3 linked regions of the Panacibacter ginsenosidivorans genome follow. The protein of the gene in region 1 interacts with the protein of each later gene in a pairwise test. Links are inferred from orthologs where the notes say so. Each region holds a gene or a part of one and is shown in the gene's direction. Other genes may lie near its edges.

The links.
Region 2: the proteins of dnaE (region 1) and FRZ67_RS12570 interact in binary tests that used the Escherichia coli proteins (3 or more experiments, as listed by UniProt). The link is inferred for Panacibacter ginsenosidivorans from one-to-one orthologs.
Region 3: the proteins of dnaE (region 1) and FRZ67_RS11920 interact in binary tests that used the Escherichia coli proteins (3 or more experiments, as listed by UniProt). The link is inferred for Panacibacter ginsenosidivorans from one-to-one orthologs.

What each region holds. Positions count from the first base shown.
Region 1 is NZ_CP042435.1:4,931,989-4,937,969, reverse strand. The notes cover bases 771-5,028. They hold dnaE (DNA polymerase III subunit alpha), read left to right. Parts: upstream 771-1,150; coding sequence 1,151-4,828; downstream 4,829-5,028. Other genes in these bases: FRZ67_RS20955 (HNH endonuclease), read right to left, coding at 4,931-5,028; FRZ67_RS20965 (NlpC/P60 family protein), read right to left, coding at 771-987. Also shown: FRZ67_RS20970 (D-TA family PLP-dependent enzyme), read left to right, coding at 1-146; more of FRZ67_RS20965, read right to left, coding at 313-770; more of FRZ67_RS20955, read right to left, coding at 5,029-5,981. UniProt on the Escherichia coli protein: DNA polymerase III is a complex, multichain enzyme responsible for most of the replicative synthesis in bacteria. This DNA polymerase also exhibits 3' to 5' exonuclease activity. The alpha chain is the DNA polymerase catalytic subunit.
Region 2 is NZ_CP042435.1:2,976,398-2,981,024, reverse strand. Bases 760-3,663 are described here. They hold FRZ67_RS12570 (methionine aminotransferase), read left to right. Parts: upstream 760-1,596; coding sequence 1,597-2,730; downstream 2,731-3,663. Other genes in these bases: FRZ67_RS12565 (2-phosphosulfolactate phosphatase), read right to left, coding at 2,858-3,580; FRZ67_RS12575 (AIR synthase related protein), read left to right, coding at 760-1,464. In the rest of the region: FRZ67_RS12580 (bifunctional riboflavin kinase/FAD synthetase), read right to left, coding at 1-184; more of FRZ67_RS12575, read left to right, coding at 304-759; FRZ67_RS12560 (glycoside hydrolase family 125 protein), read left to right, coding at 3,706-4,627. UniProt on the Escherichia coli protein: Shows aminotransferase activity with methionine and histidine as substrates, and to a lesser extent also with phenylalanine.
Region 3 is NZ_CP042435.1:2,817,460-2,822,120, reverse strand. The notes cover bases 1,724-4,661. They hold FRZ67_RS11920 (DNA polymerase III subunit gamma/tau), read left to right. Parts: upstream 1,724-2,252; coding sequence 2,253-4,070; downstream 4,071-4,661. Other genes in these bases: FRZ67_RS11915 (pyruvate dehydrogenase complex dihydrolipoamide acetyltransferase), read left to right, coding at 4,343-4,661; uppS (undecaprenyl pyrophosphate synthase), read right to left, coding at 1,724-1,922. Outside these bases: FRZ67_RS11930 (BamA/OMP85 family outer membrane protein), read right to left, coding at 1-1,024; more of uppS, read right to left, coding at 1,161-1,723. UniProt on the Escherichia coli protein: Part of the beta sliding clamp loading complex, which hydrolyzes ATP to load the beta clamp onto primed DNA to form the DNA replication pre-initiation complex.

The sequences.
Region 1 (5,981 bases):
TATTCGCTGTTGGAGATGTCCTCTATGGCGTGCCTTTTCACATATGCCCCACAGTTGCATTGTATGATACCGCAAAGATCGTAGAAGATAAAAATATTGTTGATAGCTGGCGTGTAATTGCAAGAGACAGGGCAATCACCATTTAAAGAATAATTTTTATGTACCCGGCAATAGTAATGCAATTTAGCATCGTTGCGTCGCACTCTTCAACGCTTTGATCATACATGAACCGAACGTACAAGTGAGTGACACAACAGGCGATGCCACAAGTACAAATGCCCGGCTCAAAATAAAAAGGATAATTACAAACGATTAACTTCTCTTAACTCTTCCCGCAGCCCTTAATCTTTTTTTCCAATAGTCTTCATTAAGATCGCTGATCATAACGCCGCCACTGGTAGACGCATGTGCAAATTTGTTGTTGGCAAGATAAACGCCCACATGAGAAATGGTGCGCCCTGTTGTTTGAAAGAAAACAAGATCCCCTTCTTTTAGATCTGTATAATTAATTGGGGCTGCCATATTGAATTGCTCTTCGGCAGTTCGTGGCAATTGAATAGAATAAATATCGCGTATTATTGTTTGCGTAAAAGCAGAACAGTCTATACAGTTTTGTGTAGAGCCACCCATGCAATATTTAGTGCCCCACCAGTTTTCAATATCTTCCAACAAAGGAATATTGGTTAATTCTTCCACAGGTACATTAAGCATTGTTGCATATTTGAATTGCACTTCCTGTGCAGATTCTATATCGAAATTTTTTGCTGCTTTTATTGCTGTATAAGATGGTGCGCCTGGATTTGTGTTTAATACCGAAGTTCTTTCATCGCCTGGTGTTACATTTATATTGTCGAGAAATACAGTATTATTTGATTGCTTTTTTTGTGATGCAGATGAGCTGCTGCTTGCAGAAGTGTTCTTAAAACTCTTACAACTGCCAAGCAAAGCGAAAACGCAGAGAAGATATATTGGGGCTATTCTTTTCATGCAGTGCGCAATATAGGTTTCAAATACATAACAGGCAAACAAAGTGTAGAACTTTTACACTTTCTATGTGCAAAACGACTGATGTGGATAAATTTTTAGCATCTTCAACCCATTTGAAATGGCGAAATTTGAGGTTTGATTTTTTACAGGAAATTTATTGAACATGCAATTCTCACACTTACACGTACACACACAATATTCCTTGCTCGATGGTGCCGCAGGCATTAGTGACCTTTATAAAAAAGCAGGTAAGCTTGGTATGCCTGCATTGGCTATTACCGATCATGGCAATATGTTTGGCGTGTTTGAATTTGTAAAACAGGCATGGAACAATACAAAGGTCGTTGGTAAAACCGCTGATGGAAAAGATATTCTTGAACCCGTTGTAAAGCCAATTGTTGGTTGCGAATTTTATGTGGTAAAAGATCGTCACCGTAAAACATTTTCCAAAGAACAAAAAGATGAACGTTACCACCAGGTATTGCTGGCAAAAAATAAACAGGGTTATGCGAATTTGGTAAAACTTACTTCGCTTGGTTTTATTGAAGGCATGTACAGCAAATATCCACGCATTGATAAAGAGCTAATTGAAAAATATCATGAAGGTTTGATAGCAACAACATGCTGCATTGGTGCTTATGTGCCCCAAACTATTTTGCATGATGGAGAAGCGTCTGCTGAAACAGAATTCAAATGGTGGCTGGATTTGTTTGGTGAAGATTACTATATAGAACTGCAGCGCCATAACATAAAAGAACAGGAGATCATCAACAACACATTATTGAAGTTCGCAAAAAAATACAATGTGCCGGTGATTGCAACGAATGACAGCCACTATACAGATAAAGACGATTATAATGCGCATGATATTTTGCTTTGCATCAACACTGGTGAAAAACAAAGTACGCCGGGCTTTGATGATTTTGTAAATGATGATATTGCATTAAAGAACCGTCGTTTTAAATTTCCTAACGATCAGTTCTATTTTAAAACGCAGGATGAAATGGCAGAACTCTTCAATGATGTTCCGCAAGCATTAGATAATACTCAAGCCATCGTTGATAAAATAGAAGTATTAAATCTCAAGAAAGATATTTTGCTTCCTGCGTTTCCTATTCCAAAAGAATTTCAATCAAGTGATGACAGCAACCTTAACCAATGGAATTATCTACATCACCTAACATACGAAGGTGCAAGACAACGTTACAGCGAAATAACAGAAGAGATAAGAGAACGTCTAGACTTCGAGTTATTTACGATCAAGACAATGGGCTTCGCAGGTTACTTCTTAATTGTAAGTGACTTCATAAAAGCCGGTCGTGATATGGGCGTATTCGTTGGCCCCGGCCGTGGTTCTGCAGCTGGTAGTGTGGTAGCTTTTTGTGTCGGCATTACGAATATTGATCCTATCAAATACAATTTGCTATTTGAAAGATTTTTAAATCCTGATCGTAAGTCAATGCCGGATATTGATACCGACTTTGATGATGAAGGTCGTCAAAAAGTGATTGACTATGTGGTGCACAAATATGGAAAGAACCAGGTTGCACAGATCATCACTTATGGTACGATGGCTGCAAAGATGAGCATCAAAGATGTGGCACGTGTAATGGATCTTCCGCTAAGTGAAAGCAATGCATTGGCAAAGATGGTTCCCGACAGACCGGGCACAGATCTTGGCCGTGTGCTCACTGCACCATTCACTGCGAAAGATGCAAAAGAAGGACAAAAATCTTTGGAAGATAAAGAAGGTTATGGTGGCGAAGAATTAGAAAATATTAAACGTCTTCGTGAGATATATCATGGTACTGACATTCGTGCCCAGGTATTACATGAAGCAGAACGATTGGAAGGTTCTGTACGCAATACCGGTGTGCATGCTGCAGGTATCATCATTGCACCAAGCGATCTTACTGATCTTATTCCCGTTGCTGTTGCCAAAGACTCTGATCTTTGGGTTACACAAATTGAAGGCAGCACCATTGAAGAAGCAGGTGTGTTAAAAATGGACTTTCTTGGGTTGAAAACATTATCCATTTTAAAGACTGCATTGTTTCTCATCAAACAAAATCATAACATAGATATTGATCTTGATAATATAGCATTGGATGATGAAAAAACTTTTCTTTTATACCAACGTGGCGAAACAAATGGTACGTTCCAGTTTGAAAGTCCAGGTATGCAAAAATATTTGCGTGAACTAAAGCCCGATAAGTTCGCCGATCTCATTGCAATGAACGCCTTGTACCGTCCAGGCCCGATGGCATACATTCCAAAATATGTTGCACGCAAACACGGCCGCGAAGAAGTGACTTATGATCTTGATGTGATGAAAGAATACCTCGAAGAAACTTATGGCATCACCGTTTACCAGGAACAGGTAATGTTGTTGAGTCAAAGTATTGCAGGTTTCTCTAAAGGCGATGCAGATGTACTCCGTAAAGCAATGGGTAAGAAAGACCGCAAGACGCTTGATAAAATGAAAGGCAAGTTCATGGATGGCGCTGTTGCAAAAGGCCACAACAAAGACATACTTGAAAAAGTATGGACTGACTGGGAAGCCTTTGCACAATATGCATTCAACAAATCGCACTCTACCTGTTATGGTTTGGTGGCTTATCAAACAGGTTATTTAAAAGCACATTACCCCAGCGAATATATGGCCGCTGTGTTGAACCACGCAGGCGCTATTGAAAAGATCACCTTCTTTATGGAAGAGTGCAAACGCATGGGTTTAAAAGTACTCGGACCAGACATCAACGAATCACTAAAAGGTTTTGCGGTAAATAAAAAAGGTGAGATCCGTTTTGGTCTCGGTGGTTTAAAAGGTGTTGGTGAAGCTGCTATTGAGGGCCTTATTGAAGAACGTAATAAAGGCGGCCACTACAAAGATATTTTTGATCTCATCAAACGTGTTAATCAACGTACGGTAAATAAAAAATCTTTGGAAAGTCTTGCGTATGCAGGCGCTTTCGATTGTTTCAAAGAGATTCACCGTGCACAATATTTTTATATAGCACAAGGCGAGCCGCTTACAGGCATTGAAAAAATTATTCGTTTTGGAAATGTTTTTCAAACCAACAAAAGCCAAAGTGTAAACAGTCTCTTTGGTGACAGTGTAATGCCGGAGATCGCTACACCAAAATTACCAGCCTGTGAAGAATGGACACTTACTGAAAAACTCGATTACGAAAAAGAGGTCACCGGCATGTTCATGAGCGGCCACCCGCTCGATCATTTTAAATTCGAGCTGCGTTATTATGGCATTATGAACCTTGCCGATTTTAATGAAGTAAAAGATTCTCCCACACTCATAGCAGCCAATGCCAACCGCAATTTCCGCATTGCAGGTTTGGTTACCGATGGGCAGCACCGCGTAACAAAAACGGGCCGACAGTTTGGTTCGCTTACCATAGAAGATTTCAGCAGCAAAACAGAGATCATGTTGTGGAGCGATGACTATGTAAAGTTTCAAAACTATCTCGAAAAAGGAAACAACTTACTCATCAATGGTTTTTTTAAACAGCGCTACAACAGCGACCAATACGAGTTTAAAGTCACCACCATGATGTTGCTCGAAACCGCCAAGCAGGCGCTCACACGGCAAATAGAAATTAATATTACACCCGCATCTGTAACAAAAGATTTTGTAAACTTTATAGACAGCAACGTAAAAGCCAATCCAGGCAAGCATTCCCTGCGTTTCAATGTATACGACCCTTTGGAAAATTTGAAAATAACCATGTACACATTAGAAAAAGGTTTTACCATGAACGAAGAAATGGCCGAGTATTTAATGACCAACCCTGATGTAGAGATTAATGTGGGACTGGCGGGGTAATCCCGGTCAGACCAAAGGTCAGACCGGTAAAAGAATTTTTATGAGGCCAACTGCATTGCTGCTATGATGCTTTCGTTGCGTCGCACTCTTGTACGTTCCGACTTATGCATCACCATTTGCTAATTTAATTTCAGCATTGCTTAACCAAATACCTTTTATCTCATTAGGGTTGAATGATTTTTGTTTTTCGATAGAATTAGTTGTTGGGTTGAATGCAACAAAATTATTTAATTCTCCTTTCTGCATTTCAACAACTAATATTTCACTATCATTTTTTACAACTATTGTAGAAGATAAATCCCTACGAAAATATTTAAATGGTGTCTTGTGTAATTCGTAAGGCTTAAAGAATAACGGAGGACAATCCTTTACTTTTATAGCTTCCTTTGTATAATTAAATTTATCATTCTTATTGAGTGGAATTTTAATTTCCAACATTATATTTTTTGCATGCAAGACAAATACGTGGGTAGGAATATTGTCTTCAAAGTTTTTCTTTTTAAAAAGAAAAATAAGAGGGTATTCATGCCCAAAAGTTAATGGTAATAGATATCCACTCAATAGTAATCCGCTCAACTCACGAATCAAATCTTTTTTTACATGCAAAAATTCAATTGCATGCTCATAATCTTCAATTTCCTTTTCATTCATTACGCAAATAGCCATCTTAAGTAATGATTGAAAAACTAAAAGCGGCATATAAGGATTTTTCAAAAAGTTTATTTTGTAAAGAGAATTAGTTTCATCATATATAAATGAACCGTTGCCATGTTGTGTCAACTCAATATTTAATGCATCCTTATCTGAATAAAATTCCTTGTTTTGAACTAAAACCTTTTTATCAGCAGATGGGTATTTAGGTATTTTAGTTTTTTTCTTTGCTTTTGTTCCATTCAATGATCTACTTACGCCTATAAATTTTATTAGCTGATCATCTAATTTTCCAAACTTTTGGTTACACTCGTCACACTCAAATTCTGAAGTTAGATATCGATTGCCTAATGCTTCTGGAATAATATGAGCATCGTTTCTAAATGTTACTGCAGGATATTTTCTTTTACAAAATCTGCAAAGTCTTTCTTTTGGCGGAATAATCATCTTTTGCTTTTCTTCAGGGCAAAAGATGAAACTCTGAATATCGTATTTATCAAAA
Region 2 (4,627 bases), 2.0 Mb from region 1 along the record:
TTACTACTTTCCGGGGATGCGGATGGAATGTAATGATAACCGTTTCGCCGCCGATCTCTGCGGCTTCCTGTTTCAATTGTGCAATGATCTGCTGGTGACCGGTATGTACACCATCAAAAGTGCCGATGGTAACAACAGCATTCCTGAAAACAGGCAACATGTTTATATTAGAATGAACCTGCATAGAGTGGCGCAAATATAAGTCCCATGGCATTAAAGGGATCAGAAAATTAGCAGTCGTTCTTTAAGGCAGCAAGACTTACTTTTGCAGCGCAATCTGCAATCTCAAATTTGCAATCTCAAATGTCGCTATATACCAAACGCGGAGTTTCCGCCCAGAAAGAAGAAGTACACGCCGCCATTCAGAAACTCGATCAGGGTTTATACAAAAACGCTTTCTGCAAAATGTATCCCGATTTCATAGGCGGGGATAATGATTTTGTAAATATCATGCATGCTGATGGTGCCGGCACAAAAAGTATCCTGGCCTATCTATACTGGAAAGAAACCGGCGACATAAGTGTATGGAAAGGAATAGCACAGGACGCTGTAGCTATGAATCTTGACGATCTTCTGTGTGTAGGTGTCTATGATAATTTATTATTTTCTTCCACCATTGATCGTAATAAAACCATCATACCTGGCGAAGTGCTTGAGCAAGTAATTAATGGCACACAGGAGTTTTTTAATGAACTAAAAAAATTCGGTGTAAACGTTCATTATCTCGGTGGTGAAACTGCAGATGTTGGCGATGTTGTACGTACCATTGCAGTTAATGGAACTATGACGGCACGCTGGCCAAAAAATAAACTTATCACAAACGATAATATTAAGCCAGGCAATGTAATTGTTGGTTTTGCAAGTTATGGCCAGTCGGCATATGAAACAGTATACAACAGCGGGCTTGGTAGCAATGGATTAACGAGTGCAAGACATGATGTGCTGCAGAAATACTATGCGACAAAATATCCTGAAACATTTGAACCAACGCTGAGTGATGAAGTAGTATATATTGGTAAAAATAAAATGAGCGACATTACTGAAACGGGAGTCAATATCGGTAAGCTTCTGCTTTCTCCTACCCGCACTTATGCTCCGCTCATGAAAGTACTGTTGGAAGAATATTTCGAAAACATTGATGGTGTGATACATTGCAGTGGCGGCGGCCAAACCAAGTGTATGAAATACCTGCCTCAGCCTTTACGTGTTGTAAAGAACTATCTTTTCGAAGCGCCATATATTTTTAAATTGATCCAGGAAAATTCCGGTGCAGACGAACGCGAAATGTACCAGGTATTTAACATGGGCCACCGCCTCGAAATTTTTACCAATGAAAATGCTGCCATAAAAATGATTGATGCAGCTAAACAATTAGGAATTGATGCAAAGATTGTTGGCCACACAGAAGCTGCTGAAAGAAAAGAATTAATACTTTCTGTTAATGGAAACCAGATTATTTATTAGTATTCATTTCTTTTTTATGTACTCAGCTGTAAAGCTTTGTGCATCTGCTGTTGCGTCGCACACTTGTACAATAGTTTCATTGTGCAACACTCATTATTGTTGAGCAGAAAACACGAAAATTTACTTGCATATATGATTTCCAAACTTCCTGATGTTGGCACTACTATTTTCACTGTTATGAGCCAGCTTGCCGTTGAACACAATGCTATCAACCTTGGTCAGGGCTTTCCTGATTTTCCAATGAGCAGTGAGTTGACCAATCTTGTAAACAAAGCCATGCAGGATGGACATAATCAATATGTGCACATGAATGGTTTGCCGCTGCTTACGCAACGTATTGCAGCAAAGATTGAAAAATTATATCAAACATCTATTGATGCCGCTGCGCAAATAACTGTTACACCCGGCGGCACATACGCCATTTACACTTCACTTACAACAATATTACATGCAGGCGATGAAGTGATCGTTTTTGAACCGGCATATGATAGCTATATTCCAAATATTGAGATCAATGGTGCAAAAGCGATCCGCATTTCACTACAATATCCAACTTACAATATTCCATGGCATGAAGTGAAACAAAAAGTGAATGCAAAAACTAAAGCCATCATTATTAATTCGCCACACAACCCAACCGGCGCAGTGCTGAGCAAAGATGATATGACGCAATTGCAATCAATTGTTGATGGCACTTCTATTTATATTGTCAGTGACGAAGTGTATGAACATTTGATCTTCGATGGCATTCGTCATGAAAGTATTTTGCTTTATCCTGAATTGTTGAAAAGAGCCTTCGTATGTTTTTCTTTTGGCAAAACATATCATTGCACAGGATGGAAGATTGGTTACTGTATAAGCGCCGCAGATATTATGAAAGAGTTTAGAAAAGTGCACCAGTTTAATTGCTTCTCGTGCAATTCACCCGTGCAGTTTGCGCTTGCAGAATATCTGTTGAATGAAGATGCATATTTATCGTTAGGTGATCAAATGCAGCAGAAGCGTGATTATTTAAGAACATTAATGCAAGCAACACCGTTCAAATTAATTCCATCGCATGGCAGTTATTTTGAGTGCTATAGTTATGCAGGATTCAGCAATGAAACAGATAAAGATTTTGTTATGCGATTAACAAAAGAGAAAGGTGTTGTTGCCATTCCGATAAGTGCGTTTTATAAAGAAGCAACAGACAATAAAGTAGTACGTTTTTGTTTTGCCAAGAGAGAAGAAACATTGAAGAAGGCTGTAGATAAAATTATGAGCTAAGCTTTCTGTTCTTTATTCTTCTTCGTTGTGTCACTCAATTGTACTTCCTGTTCAGTATTGAGCAAAGCGTACAAGAGTGCGACGCAAGTAAAAACTTAATAGTTATTCCGAAGCCCGGCTCAAAAAATTACTCCACGATTAAAGCACCATCTTTATACTGTGGCAAGACATTCGCAACATCTGGTGTTACACAATATTCAAGATCGCTTTCGAGACCATAGGAAGCAAGCCTGTGCCAGTGCGTGGTTTTACGAATGAAACTGTACATGTCTTGCTTATGCATGTTGTACATATCTTCAGCCATAAGACTGCTATCGCAATGCATAATAAAATTTTCTTTTATTCTATTAATAACTGCGCCTGCAAATAGTGTGTCTTCAAGATTGAAACGGTTCTTCCATGCAGAGCAACCAAGAATTACATTTTTATTCATCGCAAGCAAATGATCACACACCGCAGAAAGATTGGGAAATGATCCTGTAACAACTTCAGACGCGCCACTTTCTAACGCCATATGCAAAAGCTTCGTGCCATTGGTTGTCGTAAGCACCAATGTTTTTCCTTTTATAAAAGAAGCAGAATATTCTGCAGGCGAGTTGCCATGCTGTAATCCTTCAATTATTTTTCCATCTCTTTCGCCGGCAGTAATAGCATTCAATTTTTTGCCAATAGCAATGCAATCTTCAACTTGTGCTACGGGAATAATTTTAGTCGCACCATTATACAATGCAGTGGCAATAGTTGAAGTAGCACGAAAAACATCAATGATAACAACAATACTGTCTTTTACTTCGTAAAGATCTAAAAGACCTGGAGATAATATGGTATGAAGCGTAGATTTCCTGTTCATAATTCGGCTGCAAATATACACAGAGAGCAGAAGAGATAAATTTTGAATGTAAAATGAGAAAGATTGCGCCATAACCAACATAGTTTGTACTTACATTTGGTAACGATCATTACAAAAAATTCATCATGAACACACGTAGGGATTTTTTACAATCAGCAGGCATAGTTGGTGCAGGATTATTATTAAGCAATAATCTTTTTGCAAAGAATAAATTCGAGTTTACAAGTAACAGACCTCCGCTTGCGCAAAGAAAATTTACAAGCGAAGCAGTTGAAGCAGCTATTCAACGCATCAAGAAAGATATTCCCAATCAGGAACTAGGCTGGCTGTTTGAAAATTGTTTTCCAAATACACTTGATACAACTGTTGATTTTGAAATGATCGATGGCAAGCCTGATACGTATGTCATAACCGGTGACATAGATGCCATGTGGCTGCGCGACAGCAGTGCGCAAGTTTATCCATACCTGCCATTAATGAAAGAAGATGAAAAACTGCAACAGTTGATTGCGGGTGTGATTAACAGGCAAACAAAATGCATTTTGAAAGATCCTTATGCCAATGCGTTTTATAAAGATGAAAATAAGATCAGCGAATGGAAACAAACAGATATCACCGACATGAAGCCTGGCATTCATGAAAGAAAATGGGAAATAGACTCTTTATGTTATCCTATTCGTCTTGCATATAATTATTGGAAAATTACCGGCGATGATGTCCCCTTTGATATTGACTGGATCAAAGCAATTGAACTAACTGTAACAACATTTAAAGAGCAGCAAAGAAAAACAAGCGAAGGTCCTTATATATTTCAAAGAAATACTTCATGGGCAACAGATGGCGTGCCGCTGAGTGGTTATGGTTATCCTGTAAAACCTGTTGGTCTAATCTGCTCTATGTTCCGCCCAAGTGATGATGCCACTATCTTTCCTTACTTAATTCCTTCAAACTTTTTTGCAGTTGCTTCTTTGAAACAAGCGGCAGAAATGATCAGTAAAATCAGTGGAGATAATAAGTTTGCAAATGAATGCACACAACTTGCAACAG
Region 3 (4,661 bases), 2.1 Mb from region 1 along the record:
AGTATTTATGACCTTCATCCAGCTTAATATCAATATTGATATTGCCTTTATTATTTGGATATACTTTGCTGTCAACTATGGCGGCATCACGGTTGCCAAGTGAGTTATAATAATCTATGATCTTTTCTTTGTCGTCCTCATATTTCTTTTCATCAAACTTAGCATTGGTAAAGATCTTAATGCGTATATACGGATCAAGTACACGTTTTGTCTTTGTAAAAGTGAGGTAACCTTTCTCGTTTAAATAATCACTAAAAGTGTAACGTGTAGGGTTAGCTAAACCACCGGAATCTCTGGGAGGATAAAGGGTTAAACGGCTCATTTCTTTAGTGCCCTTCATTTGCTTCTTCAACTTCAGTTCACTAACTGTTTTGTTATCTATAAAGTTGATCTGGTTGATTTTTACTTTACTTCCTTTATTAATGTATAAATACAGCACAACCGAGTTTTCGAGACCTGTATCTTTCTGCGCATCGATATTCACCTTTACATTGCGGAATCCTTTCTCAAAATAAAATTTATCTATGGCATCAATTGCAGTACGTTTCATATTTTCCGTAACTACTCTTCCTTTTATCAGCCCTGTTTTTGGGCCTAGATCATCCTGCTCTGATTTATTGATATTTTTTAGGAAATAGTTAGAAAGCCTTGGTCTTTCTGTAACATTTATTTCCAGGTAAATATTGGTTCCTTCCAGTTTAGTTATGTAAATGGCCACATCGCTAAAATAATTCTGTGCCCATAATTTGTTGATCGCTTTAGAAAAATTATCGCCACCGGGAATTGTTATTTCATCACCAACACTTATGCCCGCAACAGAAGTAAGTAATGCCTGGTCAAAGTATTTATTGCCGGTAACCTTAATCTCTGCTACCTTATACTTTTGTGGATTTTTTTGATTGAATATATTCAGCAGGTCTGCATCTAAAGAATTGATTGTTGTGTCTGTAACCTGTGCATGAACTGCAAGGCCCGATAAACCAAAAATAAAAAGCGGTAATAAAGACTTATAAAATCGCTGCATCCGGTTCATGTTTGAAAGGCTTCTGCAATTAGTTTTAAGATTACTGCAGTTGCTTAAATTTAAGTTGGGCAAATTAAAGGGAATAATCAGAATTGTGTCAAAACTGTTTGTTAAAACAAATAGTGCTTATTTTAATTTAATGCGTTACCGGTTCTGGTCTTAGCTGGTCGCTTGTTTTGCCAAATCTCCGTTCACGGTTTTGAAAATCAAGAATGGCTTCATAAAGGTTTTCCTTTCTGAAATCCGGCCATCGTACATTGGTAAAATACAATTCAGCATAAGCAAGCTGGTACAGTAAAAAATTACTGATGCGGTATTCGCCGCTTGTTCTTATCATCAACTCGGGATCGGGAAACTCACTGGTGGTAAGATAACTTTGCAGAGTATCCTGGTTAATGGTAGCAGGGTCAACTTTACCTGCCTGCACATCAAATGCTATTTGCTTGACAGCGTTCACCAATTCCCAACGGCTGCTATAGCTAAGCGCCATTATCAGGTGCATGGTGGCATTATCCTTTGTTTCTTCCAATACTTCTTCCAGCTCTTTTCTTGCATTTTCAGGAAGCATATTCATATCGCCGATCACATGCAGTTTTATTTTATTTTTTTTCAGATCGGCAGCTTCTTTCTTGATCGTTTCAACAAGTAATTCCATCAAACCGGTTACTTCATATGCAGGCCTGTCCCAGTTTTCCGTACTAAATGCATACAATGTAAGGTATTCAATACCTAGCTCACCTGCACCCTCCACAATATTGCGTACACTTTCCACACCATGAAAATGGCCGTACAACCTGTCCTGGCCTTTTTCTTTAGCCCACCGTCCATTGCCATCCATTATAATGGCCACGTGACGTGGAAGCCTGCTTTTATCAATTTTTTCCAGAAGATCCTGCATACATTGGTGCATTAAAGGATGGCAAAATTAATAAAATACACTGGTTAAGCACAGTAAGCGGGAATTTTAATTATTACTTACCGTTTAAGCCCTTGCTAATGGCAAGTATTTTTTGGATGCAGGTAGTAGGTTTTCATGGCTCCGCCTGTTGTGTCACTCACTTGTACTTCCTAAACTGTGTTGAGCAATGAACAAACCGCAAAAGTGTGCGACGCAACAAAAGTTTATAGTATTACAAAAGACCGGCTCAAAAAAATCCTTTAACCATGTGCACAACTTAACCGAAAACCGGAAATCCAAAACGCTTAACATTATTATCTTGCAACCTGTATGGATAAGTTTATTGTTTCAGCAAGAAAATACAGGCCGCAAACTTTTGATACAGTGGTTGGGCAGACACATATAACCACTACGCTAAAGAATGCTATAAAGAATAATCAATTGGCGCATGCATTTCTGTTTTGTGGTCCGCGTGGTGTGGGTAAAACAACCTGTGCACGTATTCTTGCCAAAACAATCAACTGCGAAAACCTGCAATCAGATGGAGAAGCATGCAATGAATGCCATTCCTGCAAAAGCTTTAATGATGGTATTTCTTTAAATATTCATGAGCTCGATGCCGCATCAAACAATTCTGTTGATGATATACGGGCATTGGTAGAACAAGTGCGTTTTGCACCACAGGCAGGTAAATACAAAGTGTATATAGTAGACGAGGTACACATGCTGAGTGCCAGTGCCTTTAACGCGTTTTTGAAAACGCTGGAAGAGCCTCCACCTTATGCTATTTTCATATTGGCAACAACAGAGAAGCACAAGATATTACCAACGATTTTATCACGCTGCCAGATCTTCGATTTTAAACGCATTACTACTAATGATACAGTTGAACATTTAAAAGAGATCGTAGAAAAAGAAGAGATAAAAGCAGAGAAAGGAGCATTACAGGTAATTGCGCAAAAGAGTGAAGGTTGCATGCGTGATGCACTAAGTATTCTAGATAAGATTGTAAGTTTTACAAATGGTGAAGTAACTTATCAAAATACACTAGAGCATTTAAATATTCTTGATCATGATTATTATTTTAAACTGCTTGATAATCTTCTGCAGCAGGATCTTGCAGGCGCTATGTTACTCTACGACGAAATAAATAAAAAAGGTTTCGAAGGTGATATGGTGCTGAATGGTTTTGCTGAATTCATCCGCAACCTGCTTGTGTGTAAAGATGCGAAAGCCGCAGCGTTATTAGATGTGGTAGAAGGCATGCAGGATAAATATATTTCTGTTGCTAAAACTTCTGGTCTTTCTTTTCTGATAAGCGCCTTAAATATTCTGAGCGAAGCCGAGATAAGCTACAAAATGGCCCGCAACAAAAGACTGCATGTTGAAATGGCGCTTATTAAATTAAACTTTCTGCAACAGGCCATAGAGCTCTCTATGGATAATGGTAGTGTTGTTAAAAAAAAACGGGTTGATTCACCCATAGCTTATAAAATAAAATCGATCAACTCTTTACAGGTAAAACCTGCAGAGGAAACAAAAGCCGCACCTAAATTATATATACAGGAAGCAGGGCCCGAAGCACAAAAGTTTTTACCAAAAACTGAAACGGCTGTTATAAAACAACCGGAACCACCACTTGCTTCGAAGCAAATAAAAGCTGTCGCAACAAACGCAAAGCCTTCAGGAGGTGGTAAAGTAAGTTTGCTGGAATCTTTAAAATCTAAATACGGAGATCAATACCTGATCGAAGAAATAAAAGAGGCAGAAGCGCTAAACGTTGAGAAGCTTAACGATTACTGGAACCAGTACGCAAAAAAAATGGATGAGCAGCAAAAGCACTCGTCTGCCAACACTTTCAAACTTGCCAAACTAAAAATAGAAGCCGACAACTTTTTTACCGTAACGGTGAATGCGCTTACGCAGCAACGGTTTATTGAGCAGGAGAAAATGTTGCTGGCCGATTTTATTCAACAGGCATTCAATAACCGCAGCATAACTTTCAAGGTTTTGGTTGAAGAGGGCGAACAGGATGCAGTGCCGGCGCATCTTTCGCTAAACAGCCGCCAGCGTTTCGAAAAATTAGCAGAGCAATATCCATTGCTTAAAGAGTTAAAAGATAAATTGCGGCTGGAGCTTGATTATTAATCTTTTGAACCCGGCATTTCATCCTTGGGCATCTGTTGTTGCGTCGCACTCTTGTACAGCATACCATTGCATATCGAATAACCGTTGCATGCATCTTTACAAAAAACCGAACACTAACTTGTATCTATTGCATTTTACTGTAATTTCACGGCTCGAAAAAAATTGCTGCAAAGCGTTCCTTAAGTATAAGTGAGTGACACAACCGAAGTACAATAGTAGCATTGCAGCCGGTTACAAAAAGCAAAAAAAGAATATTTAAATCATATATACCAATGGCAGAAGTGATTTTAATGCCCCGTTTGAGCGACACCATGACTGAAGGTGTAATTGCTGCATGGCACAAAAAACCAGGCGATGCAGTTAAGAAAGGTGATCTTTTAGCTGAAATAGAAACGGATAAAGCTACCATGGAACTGGAAAGCTACCAGGAAGGCACGCTGCTGCACGTAGGCGCTGATAAAGGTGGCAAACTACAGGTAAATGACCTGCTGGCAATCATTGGTAAAGCCGGTGAGGATGTAAGTGCTTTAGTTGCACAACATGCAGGTGGCGGAAATGGGGCTGCTGCGCCAAAAGTTGAAGAAGCTCCAA